Regions from separate parts of the Nostoc sp. DSM 114167 genome, predicted to be linked through region 3. Evidence: riboswitches for the same ligand, from Rfam matches in the RefSeq annotation. Region 3 holds a riboswitch; each other region holds the start of a gene.
What was found. A riboswitch is a leader RNA that binds a small molecule or an ion and turns the genes downstream of it on or off. The one in region 3 is predicted to bind cobalamin.
Positions count from the first base shown of each region.

Region 1: another riboswitch for cobalamin. It lies ahead of NSTC731_RS31220 (energy-coupling factor ABC transporter permease); the one in region 3 lies ahead of NSTC731_RS25830 (hypothetical protein).
Region 2: another riboswitch for cobalamin. It lies ahead of NSTC731_RS31885 (DUF1636 domain-containing protein); the one in region 3 lies ahead of NSTC731_RS25830 (hypothetical protein).

Region 1 is NZ_CP195116.1:7,442,567-7,448,443, reverse strand. It holds partial or broken gene NSTC731_RS31245 (chlorophyll a/b-binding protein) at 1-145, shown strand, start outside; gene NSTC731_RS31240 (hypothetical protein) at 205-444, shown strand; gene NSTC731_RS31235 (energy-coupling factor ABC transporter ATP-binding protein) at 623-1,453, opposite strand; gene cbiQ (cobalt ECF transporter T component CbiQ) at 1,428-2,240, opposite strand; gene NSTC731_RS31225 (energy-coupling factor ABC transporter substrate-binding protein) at 2,237-2,539, opposite strand; gene NSTC731_RS31220 (energy-coupling factor ABC transporter permease) at 2,526-3,302, opposite strand; cobalamin riboswitch at 3,329-3,468, opposite strand; partial or broken gene NSTC731_RS31215 (hypothetical protein) at 3,733-3,825, shown strand; tRNA gene NSTC731_RS31210 (tRNA-Met) at 4,191-4,264, opposite strand; gene NSTC731_RS31205 (peptidoglycan DD-metalloendopeptidase family protein) at 4,430-5,877, opposite strand, start outside.
Region 2 is NZ_CP195116.1:7,578,997-7,584,873, forward strand. It holds gene NSTC731_RS31865 (GNAT family N-acetyltransferase) at 1-440, opposite strand, end outside; gene NSTC731_RS31870 (inositol monophosphatase family protein) at 437-1,306, opposite strand; gene NSTC731_RS31875 (PEP-CTERM sorting domain-containing protein) at 2,023-2,625, opposite strand; gene NSTC731_RS31880 (cobalt-precorrin-6A reductase) at 2,714-3,451, opposite strand; gene NSTC731_RS31885 (DUF1636 domain-containing protein) at 3,454-3,870, opposite strand; cobalamin riboswitch at 3,893-4,064, opposite strand; gene NSTC731_RS31890 (alpha-keto acid decarboxylase family protein) at 4,547-5,877, opposite strand, start outside.
Region 3 is NZ_CP195116.1:6,062,799-6,068,675, reverse strand. It holds gene NSTC731_RS25835 (LLM class flavin-dependent oxidoreductase) at 1-1,102, shown strand, start outside; adenosylcobalamin-variant (AdoCbl-variant) riboswitch at 1,444-1,527, shown strand; gene NSTC731_RS25830 (hypothetical protein) at 1,589-2,020, shown strand; gene NSTC731_RS25825 (hypothetical protein) at 2,026-3,111, shown strand; gene NSTC731_RS25820 (precorrin-8X methylmutase) at 3,160-3,786, shown strand; gene NSTC731_RS25815 (precorrin-2 C(20)-methyltransferase) at 3,789-4,493, shown strand; gene NSTC731_RS25810 (ArsR/SmtB family transcription factor) at 4,575-4,901, shown strand; gene arsB (ACR3 family arsenite efflux transporter) at 5,097-5,877, shown strand, end outside.

The DNA.
Region 1 (5,877 bases), 1.4 Mb from region 3:
TTATGTAGACCAAACTCCAAGAGTTGGCTTTACCGAGTATGCTGAAAAACTCAATGGTCGTCTGGCAATGATTGGCTTCGTCTCACTTATCGCTGTGGAAGTAATCACCGGACACGGCCTGATTGGATGGCTGACAAGCTTGTAAATAATTTCGACTATTCAAAAATTACATTCAATCAACCCATAGAAAATTAAAGGAGAGTTATGAGAACTGATTTTGATTTCCCTAAACAAGATTTGATTGGCCCCGTTGTTTTCCGACCTGATTTCACCAACTTTGAGAAAATCAATCTTAACCAAGCTTGGTCATTGTTTTTCACCGCAGGTCAAGATGACAAAGCACTTGGACAAGAAATTGAATTAGGCAAGTTTTTTACTAACCTTTTAATTGCTGTAGGAGTAACAGGAATCCTTTGGGGAACTTTCTTCAGCAATTTGGGATAAGCAATTGTATAAGCGTGTTCAATCGAATAAATTCGCTTGAAGTTTTGGTAAACAAAACCAAGACTTCTTTTAAATATATAGTGATGTCTGAGTTTGAGGCTTGTTTCTGCTTCAAAAAGATTTAAGTCCTGATAGAAGCATTGTCTTTCATTATTGAAATTCTCTAACTGTAAAATTATTAAAAATTGCGAAATAATTCTACTATTCGTTGTTGCACTCGTTCTCTAACTACTCCTGACTCAGCAGATAACCCATTAAATAACATCTCATATATCAATGGTATGCCCAACTCTAACTCTTCTAAAAGTGTACGCTGGCTAAATATATCTTGGGGTTTGCCTTCTAAAATCAGTCGCCCTTTATCCATAACAAAAATCCAATCCGCCCACCGATAGACTAAATCTAAATCATGAGTTGCCATTATTAAAGTAGTGCCATCTTGATGAATTTTTTTCAGAGTTGCTATCAAATTACGAGTATGTTTGACATCTAAATAGGCAGTAGGCTCATCCAGCACTAATAGTTCTGGTTGTAGTACCATCACATCTGCAATAGAAACTCGCTTTTTTTGTCCCAAACTCAGATGATGTACTGGTCTTTGGGCTAAAGTAGTTAGTCCAAATTCAACTAATGTTTGCTCTACTCGCTGTTGAATTTCCGATACTGGTAAACCCAAATTACACAAACCGTAAGATATATCTTCTTCAACAGTAGAAGCTACTAATTGTTGTTCTGGATCTTGAAATACTAACCCGACATTTTGCCTTAATTTAGCCAGATAATTCCGATTATAACTTAACGGTTCACCACGCCACCGAACAATTCCAGAATCAGGTTTATATAGACCATTAGCTAGTAAAAATAATGTTGTTTTACCACAACCATTCTGACCAATTAACGCACATCTTTTACCTAATGGAATGTTCAATGTTACACCATTCAAAGCTGATTGTTGTGCGCCAGGATAAGTATAATATACCTGCTCAAATTGAAGTAAATATTCCTGCATTCCGCCAAAAGTCCAATCCTATTAATACTACACAGCCGAAAATCGCTTCGATAATATACCGTAATTGAGGACGATAGCGACTCTGATGCCAAACTCGAAATTCACCAACAAAACCTCGTGCTTCCAGTCCCAGAGAGAACTGACTATATCGTTCTAAGGTTCGCTGTAATAGTTGTCCGATTAGTAGTGCTAAACTTTTCATTCCACTACGCCAAGTTCGGTAGCCACCACGGGAATTTTGTGCTGTCCATAATTCATTGGCTGTGTTCAGCAGGATGAAAATAAACCGATACATTAGCAATAATAAATCGGTTAACAGCACTGGGAATCGTAAGTAACGCAGAGTTTGTAATATCTCTATGAAAGGGACGGTCAACATGAGAAAATATAAGCAAGAAACAGAGGCTAATGCTCTGGTTAAAAGTCCCAATGCTTGGATACTGCCACTATGGCTGATATAAATATAGAAGTGTCCGAGAGTCAGTCCATACCACGAATCTAATTTGACGCTTTGTAAATCAGGAATGGCAACTCCATTTACCATCAGGGCTGGTAAACTCGTCAAACAAAAAACTATGGTGAACGTTAACAACCGAAAATAAACTCCAGCCGGAATTCTTGCATAAATTACTGTCCAAATACTCATCCAAACTATGATTAAAATTTGTACTAGCGGATGGCTGGCAAGGGAAATAGCAAGAGTAGTAAATGCAAAAATTAGTTTATGTTCTGGTGGCAATCTCCGGAGTCTATTGGTATAAGCTAAAGTGTCTATTTGCAGGCTCATTCTTCACGTTTTTGTTGTTGGGAACGTCCTTTATACAACCCAATTGCATAACCGACTACTCCAGCACCTAAAGCTGCTTGTGAAGCAAATAATAAACTTTCTATTTCCCCACTAGCTGGTTCAAAAAATGATTTAAACCAGGGTTTATATCCAGGTTGGATTTCAGTAATTGCTTTTTCGGCTTTGTCATCGGAACCTGTAAATTCGCCACCACGGACAAATATTAACGGTGCAACTGCTAAAGCTAATACAGCTACTACCAACAGCCAGTTACTCAACCCTTTTTTAGACTGATTCATTTCTTTGGGGTTCCCGTTTGATTAATTTCAGCAATTCCAACTCTTGAGGATTATAAGATTGCAGCCAGTTCCACACCAATACAGTTAGCAACCCTTCACTAATTGCTAAAGGGACTTGAGTTATGGCAAAAATCCCGGCGAACTTGGTAAATGAAGCGAGAAACCCACCAATAGGTGCAGGAAAAGCTAAGGCGAGTTGGATAGAAGTGATAACGTAAGTGAGTAAATCTGCGATCGCAGCTGCTAGAAATATCGCAATTTTTTGTTTACCACCCAACTTGATTGTCAGATTATATATCCAGTAAGCGGCAAATGGCCCAGCGATCGCCATTGAAAAAGCATTTGCTCCCAGCGTCGTTAAGCCGCCATGCGCTAGTAACAAAGCTTGAAACAACAATACTAAACTACCCAAAACCGTCATAGTCAGGGGGCCAAACAGCACCGCACCTAACCCCGTCCCTGTAGGATGAGAACAGCTACCCGTGACGGAAGGGATTTTTAATGCTGACAGCACGAAAGTGAAAGCACCAGCCAGGCCTAGTAGCAGTTTTAGCTGTGGGTTAGCTTGGGTAATGCGAGTCAGACTACGCAATCCTAATAAAAAAAATGGTAATGCCACAATCCACCAAAAAATCGCCCACTGCACTGGTAAAAAACCTTCCATAATGTGCATAGCGTAGGCGGGCTTGGGTAAACCAACTACTAGATAAAAACTAATAACTCCCATCAGGCTTAGACTGACTAACGCCTGTTTTCTTTTCATAACCTGTACCTCGCAGATTTATGTAAACGAATTGATTCTAACCGGCGGGCATCCTGACTCACCTATTTTAGGTTCACAGTTGCGGGACAGTGCTGGATTTTCACCAGACTTTCCCCCTTGCGTCCGATGGCTGCTCCCCATCAGAACCGATTGGAGTAACTATATCACTATTACCAATTTTGAACAGCGATTTTTTCTTAATACAGCTGCCGCAATACGGTTCAGTTAAGGCTCAAACAGTTGTAAATTAGGTATTGCTTCCAAAAATGGAAATCAAGTACGGTGTATCTGAAAGAATTCTCATTAATGTATTACAAGATACAAAATACTGAGATATTCAAAGCAATAGAGATGGCTATTCCAGCAACTTCAATCGAAGAAGCGATGCCTTCGGCAAGCCGCTAAGAGCGTCTACGCTAAAACTAAGGTCGAAGAGGAACGTCATCGCTCGTTACCAGCACAACTGGTAGTTTGCTTGATAATAACAATGAGCCTGTGGTCGAGAGATGCAATGCGGGATGTACCTATTTTCAGGAGTGTCAGCTAAATGTAAAGATAAATATTTCTGATTAGTATTAATAATCAAACTATAGTAAATCTTAATCTTATATCATGTCCGGCTAATCACTTATGATTACCGGATCTGTGCAAAAATCCCAAAAGTCTCTTTCCCCCTGATCCCAGCAAGAACTGCCCTCTAAATGATAAGTCTTCAACCGGATATGATATTAAACGACCTTTCAGGGCTTCAATTCCAACTTTCATGACTATCACGCTGTTGAATGAGCATAGTCATTTGATAGTCAAAAGAGGCTTATATAGCAATTCAGCTCCCTAGTACTACAAATGCCTAGAAGCTGAAACACTTATATTATCTTACTTTTAAAATGGCTCAGGTCGGAGTTGAACCAACGACCCCAGGCTTATGAGTCCCGTGCTCTAACCAACTGAGCTACTGAGCCATGTTTTTCAAAATCATTAACTACTATAGCATATAAATTTGCTCAAGACTAGTCTGTTTTGCAATTTTGTTAGAACTTTCATTCTTATTGAGGTAATAAAAGTAGAAGAGGGAGGTAAACTCCCTCAACTAACAAAGCAATGATTTAGTTAAAGACAACTAAGAATTACAGGCGTTGTGGTAGAAAGGCTATTGGGTTAACAGCACCCTTGCCTGATGGATGAATTTCAAAGTGGCTGTGTGGGCCAGTGCTGTGACCAGTAGTACCCATTAAAGCAATTGTTTCTCCTTGATGTACCTGTTGACCCGGTTGCACCAGAATCTTGCTGTTATGAGCATAGCGAGTGCTGCTGCCATCAGGATGATGGATTTCGACGAGGTTGCCGTAGCCACCATTGTTCCAGCCGGCTTTTTCTATCGTACCGTCAGCTGAGGCAACAACTGGCGTGCCAGTGGAGTTAGCAATATCAATTCCCTTGTGGGGTCTTCCCCAACGCATACCAAAGCCAGAAGTGAGAGTACCCTTCGTTGGCCAGATATAAGCCAAAGTTGAACTAGATGGAGGAGGCGTAAGTTCGTCAATGGGTCTGGGAAGATATTGATCCACTGCTGCCAAAGGCGGTAATACCTGTGGAGAAACTGTGGTTCCTCGCATCTTTCCTAAAGAGTCAGAGGCATTTACTTTTCCAGGAGGCGTTGCCACCCTTGTCGCAGATTGAGTCCGAGAGGGAGTCCACTGGCTAGCAGAACCTAGATTAGGCAAGAATTCTGGGTTTACTGCTTCGGTAGGGCGTACAGTAGTACGCAATTGGGGCTTAGGCTGAACGCTATAGTTAGCCCGAATCGGTGTCGGAACTGGAATTGGTATTGCTACACTATTTGGTCTAGATGCAGAGTTAGGTACACTGAAATTATTGGGCGTAGAAATAGGAGTGAGTATAGCAGCATTATTTGCTTCGATCGCTGCTGCTGGCACAACTAAATTACCAGACTGTTGAGCGCGATATTTCTGCTGTAATCTCTGGATTTCCGCTTGTAAGCCCCGCAAACGGTCATTATTGTTATTGTTTACCCTTGCTACCCTATTTACTGGTGTCTTCGGCTGTTGCATTTCGGCAAAAGCTTGTGGCACTGGAATATCACCACCGACGCCATTAGACTTAGCTGTCGGGGGGGCCGTTTCTAAGTCGGTTGCACTATTTGCCTGAATCTGTACAGTTACCGGTGCAGGGACGGCAACGCTACTGTTGTCGGCAATAGTTGGTGATGGTGAACTAGGTAGATATGAGTTAGCACTACCAATATTCAAAGGGGAGGTAGCAACATTAGGAGTTTTGCTAGACTCTACAAAAGTCGGCTGATTCGCTACAGTTGCCTCAACTTTAACGGTAGGAATTTGAACCGCAGGAATTTGAACCGCAGGAATTTGAACCGCAGGAATAACTAGTTTTTGACTAATTCGCAGTTCATTGGGATTATTGAGGTTATTTGCTTTAACTAGTTCTGATACTGAAGTGTTGTATCTGCTGGCGATCGCTGCTAGTGTATCTCCAGGTTTAACTTCATAAGCTGTATGCGTCGAGGAGGCAATCACTATTGGCGCCGATGGTACAG
Region 2 (5,877 bases), 1.5 Mb from region 3:
AAATAATTAATCATACACTTCACCGCTTCGAGCGCATAACCTTTTCCCCAGAAATTAGGGAAAAATACATATCCAAGCGTTGCACTATTATCTATAGTAATTGTTGCTTGAACATATCCAACGTAGCATTTCTCCACAATAGACCAGACAGCCCAGTTCAACCAAATCTCCGTTCCATCCGGTGATTGACGACGTGCCAAAACCACGTAGCGATCGCGAAGCAATTGAACGCTTTGTGGCGGCACATCTTCAATAAACTTATATATACTAGCACTCTGTAATCCATTAAAAAGCAGTTCGGCATGATATGGTTCTAGTGGTTCTAAACAGAGTCGTTGAGAGTACATTTTCATTTGCGATCTAGACCGAATACCTTCGACTAGCTTACCTTCAACATCAATCTGTGAATGTAACAGTACCCGATATTGATTAACCCTCAAACAGCTACGCTTTGCAGCGCTGACAGCAGGTCTTGATAAACAGATTTTGAGGCAGCTACAATCAATCCAGGCATACTATAATTTTGACAAGTATGCAGTGGCGGTAAAGTCGAACCGTCCAGAGTAGTTACAATCCAGCCAGCCTCTTTTGCAATAAAAGCGAGTGCAGCACTATCAAGAAATTTGCCCGATTTAATCGCTGCCCCACTCAAATCGCCACTGAGAATACCATTGAGATTGGGGATTTGAATATCACTAGAGTAATCATTCGCTATATCGATTACTTTATATCGATCTTTTAATAAATGTGCGATGGAATTCATTCCCCACCCCAATAAAATAGAAGGTTTGGCGGATGTTATATCTAATGGGGCACAGGCTTCTAAGTTCATGTCTAGCGTGCCTTTAAAAGCACCTTCACCTCGAAGGGCGTAAAAATAAACGTTTTGGGCAGGAGAAATGGCAATTACGGCTTCAAAGTCATCCGCATTTAGAATACTGAGAATAATTTGATAATTAGAATGTCCATCCATATAAAACTTCGTACCATCAATCGGGTCAAGTGTTACTAAGTAATCACCTTCTGAACCGAGTTCGATAGCGCGAAAATATTTGGTATTATTAGAACTTTCATATTCTTCACCATAAAAGCGAATATCTGGAAAAGTTCCTAGTAATACTACTTCTACTAGATTTTGAATAGCCACATCTGCATCAGTAAGGGCGGCACTAAAAAAGTTGTTTGCTTGTTCTTTGGCAGGAAGTGCAGCAATTTTTGGTTGTAGAAAATGGGCATAGGCTGCTGCTACTTTCAGATGGGGAAGTAAAGTCTCTAAAATTAATCGAGTAGTTGGTGTTGTGGACATTGCAGCAAACTCCTTTTAGAAATAGTCTATCGTCAGCAGGCGATAGAATTCTATATCTAGACAAAATTACGGTATCATTTGGATGCAATGATACCACCGTTGCTATATTACTTTAATCTGTATGTTTCAATGAACCATAGAAAAATCGCAAGTTTTCTAGTAAATTTAAGAGTCTAAGACCGAACGTCAACACTTAGTACAGTATTTCATTAAATAATCGCGAATTAAATTTGACCATACCCTACAATGCTAATGCGGCGGCTGCATTGTTAATGCATCGGCTTGCATTGTTAATGCATCGGCGGCCTTGTTAATGCATCGGCTTGCATTGTTAATGCGTCGGCTTGCATTGTTAATGCGGTGGCTTGCATTGTTAATGCGGTGGCTTGCATTGTTAAGGGAACTCCAAGAAATAAATTATCCAATATTGTGGGGTGAGCATCTTGCCATTGGTGTCAACTTAACGTGAAAGTCAGCCTATAACCAGCTTTTAGATATTGTCTCGTTCCCAGTCTCCGACTGGGAATGCCGTCAAGGAGGCTCCGCCTCCCTTGCTGGCGGCAGAGCCGCCAAGAGCAACATTTCCAGCCTCTAGGCTGGAAACGAGATTTGAAAAGGCTTTTTAACTTAAGTTGACACCAATGGCATCTTGGCCGCCACATAAACGCGTAGCAAGATCCCTATAAGGGTACAATTTTGAATTGTTATTGATGGTTTTAGGAAACTTTTTCGAGTTTCTTCTGAGTAAATTTGGATAGATTGTGGCCTTTGAGTACTGAAAATGTGCCAAGAGTACCAAGAATGAGTAAGCTCAGGATAGAAGTAGGTTCAGGAACAGTGACTATAGTTGCAGAAAAACTAATAGGTAACTCACTATCTTCTAATCCTAAATTTTCAAAACCTGGTATGATTGGCGGCGCAGAAAATACCTCTAAATAACCTGGTGTCGGCAAAAAACTTGCAAAAAATGGACTAGAATAGTTTCCTCCCGAAGTGGAATACCCAAAACCATCACCTGTTAACTGCTGAGTATTAAGACTAATTAAATTATCAACATTAAAAGGTTCGTTTCCTGGGATCGGAGTCCCAGCGGGTTGCAAACCAGTAATTGTTTCACCATTTCGCGTACCAGTAATTCCAGTAATTAAGTAAAAACCCAAATCATTAGGGGTGTCATTAGTAGTGAAAGTACCATTCGCCTCTATGCCAGTACCAGAATAATTCCAACTCCAACTTAAAGCAGAAGCAGATGGCATTGTCCCGAAAACTAATCCAGATGTGGTGACGAGGGTTATGGCAGATAAAGCTAGATTTTTCATGGAAGTCGTTACTGCGATCGCGGATCTTGTAGAAGGCTCCCGTGTATTATACGGAAGGAAAGATAGTATTATCAATCTTGGCTATTTACTAACAGCGATTGCATAACCACGCCAAAGCAGCATCAACATTACTAACCTGTTCCCCTGGCGGTACAGGTGGACGATTTACCATCACAACCTTCACGCCCAGTTCTCGCGCGGCAATAATCTTGGGCTTTGTCGCATCGCCACCGCTATTTTTGCTGACGATGGTATCAATGTTATTCTGAATCAGGATTTGTCTTTCATTATTGAGGGTAAAAGGCCCGCGATCGCACAATACGATCCCCGGCGGTACTAAAGCATCATCGCTAGGAGGGTCAATCATCCGCATCAAAAACCAAATTTTCTCCAAATGAGCAAAAGCGGCGAGTTCCTGTTTACCAACTGTCAAAAACACTCGCTCTGACTGATTTTGCAGCGCGGTTGCTGCGGCTGCAACGCTGTCAACTTCAATCCAGCGATCGCCACTTTCTTTTTCCCAAGGCGGACGGATTAACATCAAACGGGGAACTCCAACTTCCGTTGCTGCATCTGCCGCATTGCAGGAAATCTGACTAGCAAAAGGATGGGTTGCATCAATTAATAAGTCGATTTGCATGACTCGCAGATAGCTAGCCAATCCAGCCACACCGCCGAAGCCTCCAACCCGTAAATCGCCTAGCGGTACTGACGGTTCGCGGGTGCGGCCAGCTAGAGAGGTGATTACTTCTAACCCTTGGATAGTCGTAACTTTGGCAGCTAATTCTGCTGCATCACCTGTCCCACCCAGAATCAAAACGCGCATCATTAAGATAAAGGTGGAATTTTTGCTAAAATCCCCTTTTTCATCGCTTCTGGACGTTCTGACCAAGGCAGCAAACCATCTGCTTTAGCATAGTATTGACTAGCACATTCCAATACCGCAGACGCACTCCCATCAACGGCTAAATCACCAAATAAATATGTTAATTTGCCTTTGGCACTAAAGGCAACTACACAAGAACGATTACAAGCACTCATGCATTCAACTTCCTGAATCGGGAATCGATCTCGTAACTCCCAATCTTGTGCCAGCTGCTGAAGTTGGTGTAAAAGTTTTTCACCACCACTTTCACCTAAGCGTTTTCCATTTTGCCAAACACTGGCACAGGTTTTGCAAACAAATAAAGTATGTTCAGCAACTTCCATTGGACTGGTTGGGGAAATATTTACAGTCGTAGTCATCTGTACCTCGCAGATATGTGAAACTAATAAATCTATTTCGGCGGGCATCCTGACTCACTCAATTTGAGATTTTCGATTTAGTTCCTGAATCTCAAATTAGTTCACAGTTGCGGGACAGTGCCGGATTTGCACCGAACTTTCCCCGTTACCTCTGGTAGCTGACTCCCACCAGAACCGAATAACCTTATCGATCATACACTAGGGTTATCGGAGAATACGAAACAGCAAACTTTGCGCTCACGCTCAAACTGGACGACCAGATAAAATACTGTGCATCTTTACTACTTTAACGTGAGTCTCCAACGGAGGCGCACCTGCGGGAAGGGCGAAAGAAACAAGTCAAATCCTCTTCCCCTCTAACTTCTGCCTCCTGCCTCCTGCCTTGTTTCTTAGGAGTTCGATGAACTTCTCCCGGACAACCTCCCTCTCCCACAGGCAAAGGGAGGAGCAACGAAAGATTAGGGTTTTGGCTCCCCTCTCCGTGTCGGAGAGGGGTTGGGGGAGAGGTCAAAAAAGGGCTTGTCGAACTCACGTTACTTTAACTGTATCAGTTAGAACTTAAGGGGTGGACATCTACAATTTTGAGGGAACAACACAAAGCATCGCCGTATTCTGTACCTAATAAATCAAGCCAAGGTAGAGAACTAGATGTAAGTTGATGAGCCAGTATGTTGCTTTATTGCTGTAACATTTTCAACAGAACCTCTGGGCTGTCCATTTTATCCATGACAACTTCAATAAAAGCAAGTTGGTCATGGTTTTGTTGAGCTGTTTGTAATGCTTTGTCTAACTGGGATTCGGTACTAACTTTAATTGCCCAGGCATTGCCAGCGAAAACTTCAGGAAGCTGATGATAATTCCAAGGTTGAATGTCGTTATAGGGCATACGTTCACCGTGAATATCACGCTCTATAGTATATCCATCATTGTTGAGTAAAAAAATAATCGGTTTTAGATTATAGCGTAAGATGGTTGAAAGTTCTTGTGCAGTCATTTGGAAAGACCCGTCACCAACTAGTAGGATGGAGCGACGTTGTGATGCAGCGATACCTGCGGTGGGCTTCGCCAACGCACAACCAAGTAATGAACCAACAGAGTAACCAATCGATCCCCAAAGTACTTGCCCAACGAAAGTAGCTCCTTTTGGTAAAGGAACGGTAGAAGCGCCAAACAAACAAGTTCCAGTCTCGGCAACAATAATGTCATCTTCTTGGAGAAAATGAGCAAATCTATACCAAAAATGTTGCTGCGAAATCGGTGCCGAAGAGTCGCCAACGATAGGCTCTATAAAACCAGGATCTAAATTCTCTGTTGCTGATTTGAAGTAAAGCGTTTGAGGATCGCGGTGCTGCAACCGTTGGCTTAAAGCAGAAAGCACATCTGCCATAGCGACATTGTTGTATAAAGCATGTTTAACTTTTACATACTCCCCATGCACTTCAATAGTTTGGCTGGGATCGAGTTTGGCAGAAAACTTGCCTGTGTTGAAATCAGTCATCAAAGCACCGATAGTTAAAACACAATCTGCTTGCTCAATACGTTTTCTAACAGATTCCTCACTGGCAGCACCATTATATATGCCGATGAATTGGGGGTGGCTTTCTTCTAGCAATCCTTTGCCCATGTTCATCGTGGCATAAGGGTATCCGGTAGCTGTTAGCAGTTCTCGCAATTGTTCATGCAAGTGATAACGAGCTACACCAATATCAGCAATAATCACAGGTTGGGAAGCTTTTTCCAGTATATTTACACAGACATCAACTATTTCTGCTATTGTAGCGCCATCACTCTGAAATACAGGGGGTATAAACAAATCAGATGGTGCAGAAACCTCTGTGAGAGCAACATCCATAGGTATGGAAATATAAACAGGTAATTTCTTCAGCAAACAGATACCTAAAACTCTGTCAATTTCCGTTGTTGCATTTTCCTTTGTTAAATATGCTTGAGCCACCGTTACCTGTTGATACATTCGGGCAAAGATTGAAAAATCACCAGTACCAAACG
Region 3 (5,877 bases):
GGCTTTGTCTGTGGTGACGGAAAACATCGGTTTGACGGCGACAGTATCGACTACATACAACGAGCCTTATCACCTCGCCCGCAAATTTGCATCATTAGATTATCTTAGCGGTGGCCGTGCAGGTTGGAATCTTGTAACTTCTGCTACCGAAGCTGAAGCGTTGAACTTCAATCGGGAAAAGCACATGGAACATACCCTACGTTATCAGCGTGCGAAAGAGTTTGTGGATGTAGTCACCAAGCTCTGGGATAGTTGGGAGGATGACGCCTTCTTACATGATAAAGAATCGGGTATTTACTTCGATCCCAATAAACTGCACGTTCCCAACCACAAAGGCGAGCATTTTTCAGTGCGTGGGCCGCTAAATGTGGCGCGTCCTATCCAGGGTTATCCGGTGATTATTCAAGCTGGGTCTTCCGAGGATGGTAAGAATCTGGCTGCACAAACGGCGGAGGTAATTTTCACTGCCCAGCAGACCTTGGCAGAAGCTCAGGCTTTTTATCAAGATGTGAAGGGGAGACTGGCTGAATACGGGCGCTCACCTGAGCATCTTAAGATTATGCCAGGTGTATTCCCAGTTATCGGCAAAACTGAGCAAGAAGCTAAAGACAAATTCGATCGAATTCAGGAGTTGATCGATCCGGTGGTCGGCTTAAATTTGCTTGGCTCAATGATCGGTGGATTTGACCTATCCGGCTATCCATTGGACGGGCCGTTGCCAGAGCTACCAGAGACTAACGGGGGTAAAAGCCGTCAGCAACTTCTGATTGACCTAGCTAAGAGAGAAAATTTCACGATTCGACAACTGTATTTGTCGATAGCTGGAGCGCGTGGGCATCGTCAGATTCTAGGCACACCAGAACAAATTGCCGATCAGCTAGAAGATTGGTTTGTCAATGGCGGGGCAGATGGCTTTAATATTATGCCGCCCTGGTTGCCGGGAGGATTGGATGAGTTTGTAGACTTGGTAATTCCTGAATTGCAACGTCGGGGTCTGTTCCGTACAGAGTATGAAGCACGAACCCTGCGCGAAAATCTTGGTTTACCTCGTCCAGTAAATCAGTTTAGCAAAGTTGCTACTCGTGAAGCGGCGATCGCCTAACTTTTTCTAAAGCAAGTTTTTCAGCAAAAAGGCTCAAGCATTCCCAATACAGTTAGGATAAGCATTTTGAACTCAGAATTAGCTTTGGGGAAAAGGGAAATGGGTTTGCGGTTAAAGGTTTTTTATTCCCCTTTCCCCTTTCCCCTTTAACCGAACCGTATTGCAAGCATTCCTGCCTGAGCCATGACTAAATTCAATTTATAGATTAGCTTCAAGAACTATATCTTGCGATCGGTAGTGGATAAGCTCAGTTAAAATTTATCGCCATAGTAATGTAAAATGATTATCTGGATGATGTCTGGTTGATATCTATAACCTCAACAAAGTCTAAATTACTAAAGCTGAGAGTTGGGAAACTCCGGTGAAATTCCGGGACTGTGCCGCAGCTGTGATGGGATGACCCAAGTCAGAATGCCAACTCTCAGGATGTCCTCAAGACACACTCACCGTCTACTCCCTGCGTTGCACGGGGAAGGAGTTCTAAAATTGGTTTCTGGATTTGCCACTTGTCCCGGCTTGTTTTATGCTACTCCTGCCGCAGATGGGATATTATCTCGCGTTAGAATACCAGGTGGAATTATTACTAGTCAGCAGTGCCGTGCGATCGCAGATATAGCAGAACAGCACGGTGGCGGCTATATAGATGTGACTAATCGAGCTAACCTGCAAGTTCGTGAAATCCGCACCGGGATAAATGCTGAGGTTCTGAAATACCTCCAAAATATGGGATTGGGTTCTGACAATACTGTTGTAGACCAAATCCGCAATATTATGACCAGTCCAACTGCTGGTATCGACCCGCTAGAATTAATCGATACTCGCCCTTTTGTTCAAGGTTGGGATGATTATATTGCAGCACATCCGGCGCTTTCGGGACTGTCGGCCAATTCAGCGTTTGCTTTGATGGTGGTGGGATAATTCAGGTGGGCGATCGCTTGAATGATATCGCTTTTGCAGCTGTCTTACTTAACGATAATGTTTACTTTCGGCTCTCTCTCAGTGTTGGTGAGAAGGGTCAACCCCCCAGCGATACAGGAATTTTACTACCACCAGAAAAATGTTTGCCCGTCTTAGCAGCTTTGGCAGATGTCTATCTAGCTTATAGTCATCATACTACGAGTAAGCGCCGGCCACGTTTGAGAGAGTTATTGAATACTTTGGGTTGTGAAAATTATCTCCAAGAAGTTGAACAGCATTTACCTTTTTCTCTTTTGTACACTGAAATCAGAAAAGACCTAACCCCCCAACCCCCTTCCCTTGTAGGGAAGGGGGAGAAATATCAGCATATTGGCATTCATCCCCAACGTCAGCAAGGCTTATTTTACATTGGTGTCGTCTTGCCCCTTGGTCGATTGGAAAGTAGACAGATGCGGGGTTTAGCAGATTTAGCGGCAAAATACGGTAGTGGAACTCTTAGGCTAACCCCTTGGCAAAATTTGCTCCTTACAGATATTCCTCAGCAATGGGTTGCTGATGTCCAAAGTGAAATTGCTTTATTAGAATTAGATTCCTCTGCAAACAACATCAAGGGTGGATTAGTTGCCTGTTCGGGAAAAAAAGGTTGCGCTGCTTCTGCCACTGACACTAAAAGTCATGCGTTGGCATTGGCAGAGTATCTTAAAACTCGCGTTACTCTCGATTACCCAGTTAATATCCACTTCACTGGCTGCGAAAAATCTTGTGCCCAGCACAGCAAAAGTGATATTACTCTCCTCGGCGTCACCATTGAGGCTGAAAATAGAACTGTGGAAGGCTATCACGTTTATGTTGGTGACAGCAATCAGAAATTCGGACGCGAACTATATCAATATGTAACTTTTGCCGAACTACCTGCATTAATAGGGCGGATGCTATATGTATATAAAATTCAACGCTTAAATTCTAATGAGTCCTTTGGAGAATTTGCTAATCGATTTGCACTGGAACAATTACAGCAATTATTTAATATAATCCCTCAATCAATTGCGAACAAAAAGATTCCCAACTTTTTAGAGAAGTCGGCAATCTAAGCCTTTTGATTTTTATATATTAATCCCAAATTTAAAATCCCAAATTGAATGCCCGACTATATCCGAGATGCCAACGAAATTTACCGTAATTCTTTTGCAATCATCCGGTCAGAAGCGAACTTAGATGTGTTGCCATCCGATGTAGCAAAAGTTGCTGTACGTCTAATTCATGCCTGTGGGATGACGGATATTGTCACTGAGTTGGGATATTCACCAACAGCAGTACAATCCGCAAGAGCAGCACTGGCAAATGGAGCGCCAATACTGTGCGATTGCCGCATGGTTGCCGATGGCGTTACCAGACGGCGGTTGTCTGCAAACAATCAAGTTATCTGTACCCTTAACGAACCAGAAGTACCAGAACTTGCCCAGCGTATGGGTACTACAAGGTCGGCGGCAGCTCTTGAATTATGGCGATCGCACCTGGAAGGCTCAGTAATTGCAATTGGGAATGCGCCCACAGCACTATTCCGACTGTTAGAAATCCTTGATGAAGGAGCGCCCAAACCTGCAATTATCTTAGGCTTTCCAGTGGGGTTTGTCGGTGCAGCAGAATCAAAAGCCGCACTGGCAGCAGATAGCAGAAATGTACCATTTTTAACCTTACACGGTCGGCGCGGTGGAAGTGCGATCGCGGCAGCAGCAGTTAACGCCCTGGCAACGGAGGAAGAATGAATATGCAACCCAAAGGTCGTCTCTATGGAATTGGTGTCGGCCCAGGCGATCCCGAACTACTGACTCTGAAAGCACTGCGGTTATTACGTGCGGCTCCTGTGGTAGCTTATCAATCAGCCACAGATAAAGAAAGTATTGCTAGAGCGATCGTGGCGCAGTATCTTCCTGGCAATCAAATCGAAGTACTATTTCACCTCCCCCGCGCTTTGGAACCAGAAAAGGCCCAGTCTATTTATGACCAGGAAATTCAACCAATCGCTGACCATTTAGCAGCAGGTCGAGATGTTGTAGTATTATGCGAGGGCGATCCATTTTTCTATGGTTCGTTCATGTACGTGTTCACGCGGTTATGCGACCAGTACGAAACAGAAGTTGTCCCCGGAGTTTCCTCGCTGATGGCTTGTCCGGTAGCCTTGGGTGTACCTTTCACATACTATACTGATATTCTCACAGTCTTACCCGCCCCGTTGCCAGCAGAAGAACTGACTACACATCTGCTGATGACCGACGCCGCCGCAATTATGAAACTAGGTCGTCACTTTACCAAAGTACGAGATATCTTGCATAAATTAGGCCTAGCATCACGGGCAAGATATATTGAGCGGGCATCAACATCACAGCAACGCATCATCCCCCTAGATGAAGTCGATCCAGCCGAGGTACCCTATTTCTCAATGATTGTGATTCCCACCAAGAATCGACTATAGACTGACCTTTTCTTTTTAGTTAAGGTATTATTTAACCGATGATTGAGACTTTACCATAAAGAAATACTTCAAGAAAAGTTGATGGCTTTTAATAGCACCTTCACTCCTGATACGATCGCTGCTGGCTTTCATGCCCTGTCTGACCCTCTACGGATTCAGGTATTAGAACTGCTGCGCTCTCAAGAACTATGCGTCTGTGACCTATGCGACCACCTGGGAACCACTCAATCTAAACTGTCTTTTCACCTCAAAACCCTGAAAGAAGCGGGTTTAGTTCGCGCTCGTCAAGAAGGGCGCTGGATTTACTACAGCCTCAATCTACCGCAGTTTGCTGCCTTAGAGCTATATTTAGCAGAATTCCGCCGTTTTAGCCCCATATTACCTATTCGTCCCCCCTGCGAACCTTAAATATTCATCAATTTTTTTTGTCATATTTTGTTTAATTTTAGTTTTATAGGCATTGATAAATCAATTTTTTTTGAAATGATGGAGATATACTCTTGATATAACTCACGAATTTTAGATTTTCAATTTTGGATTTTGGATTGAATAATCTGAAATTCCTGCTCAAAGCTCCTGCATTCATGTATGGGGTTAATTGTCATGAACAAAAAAACTTCAAAACGCCTCTCCTTTATTGACCGCTTCCTAACCTTATGGATTTTTTTAGCAATGGCGATCGGTGTTGGTCTAGGCTATTTCTTTCCTGGAGTAGAAGCCTTTATCAATCAGTTCCAGGTGGGAGCAACCAATATACCGATCGCCATCGGGTTAATTTTGATGATGTATCCGCCCTTAGCCAAGGTGCGGTATGAAGAATTAGGGGATGTATTTCGCAACGGAAAAATTCTTGGTGTTTCACTAATTCAGAATTGGATCGTTGGGCCAATTTTGATGTTTGTTCTGGCAGCTATCTTCTTACACAGTTATCCAGAATACATGACGGGATTGATTTTGATTGGATTAGCCCGGTGTATTGCAATGGTAGTTGTATGGAGTGACTTGGCACGAGCTAATACAGAGTACACGGCTGGATTGGTTGCCTTTAACAGCATCTTTCAAGTCATCTTTTATAGTCCTTATGCCTGGTTTTTCATTACTGTACTGCCGCCACTGTTTGGCTTACAAGGTAGTGTTGTTCATGTCAGTATTGCTGAGATTGCCCAAAGTGTGTTTATCTATCTTGGTATTCCGTTTTTAGCTGGATTTTTCACTCGTTACTTCTTAGTAAAGGTGAAAAGTAAGCAGTGGTATCACGAGGAATTTGTGCCTAAAATCAGCCCCATCGCACTGATTGCTTTATTATTTACAATCGTGGTTATGTTCAGCTTGAAAGGGAATTTGATTGTTCAAATCCCCTTTGATGTAGTGAAGATTGCAATTC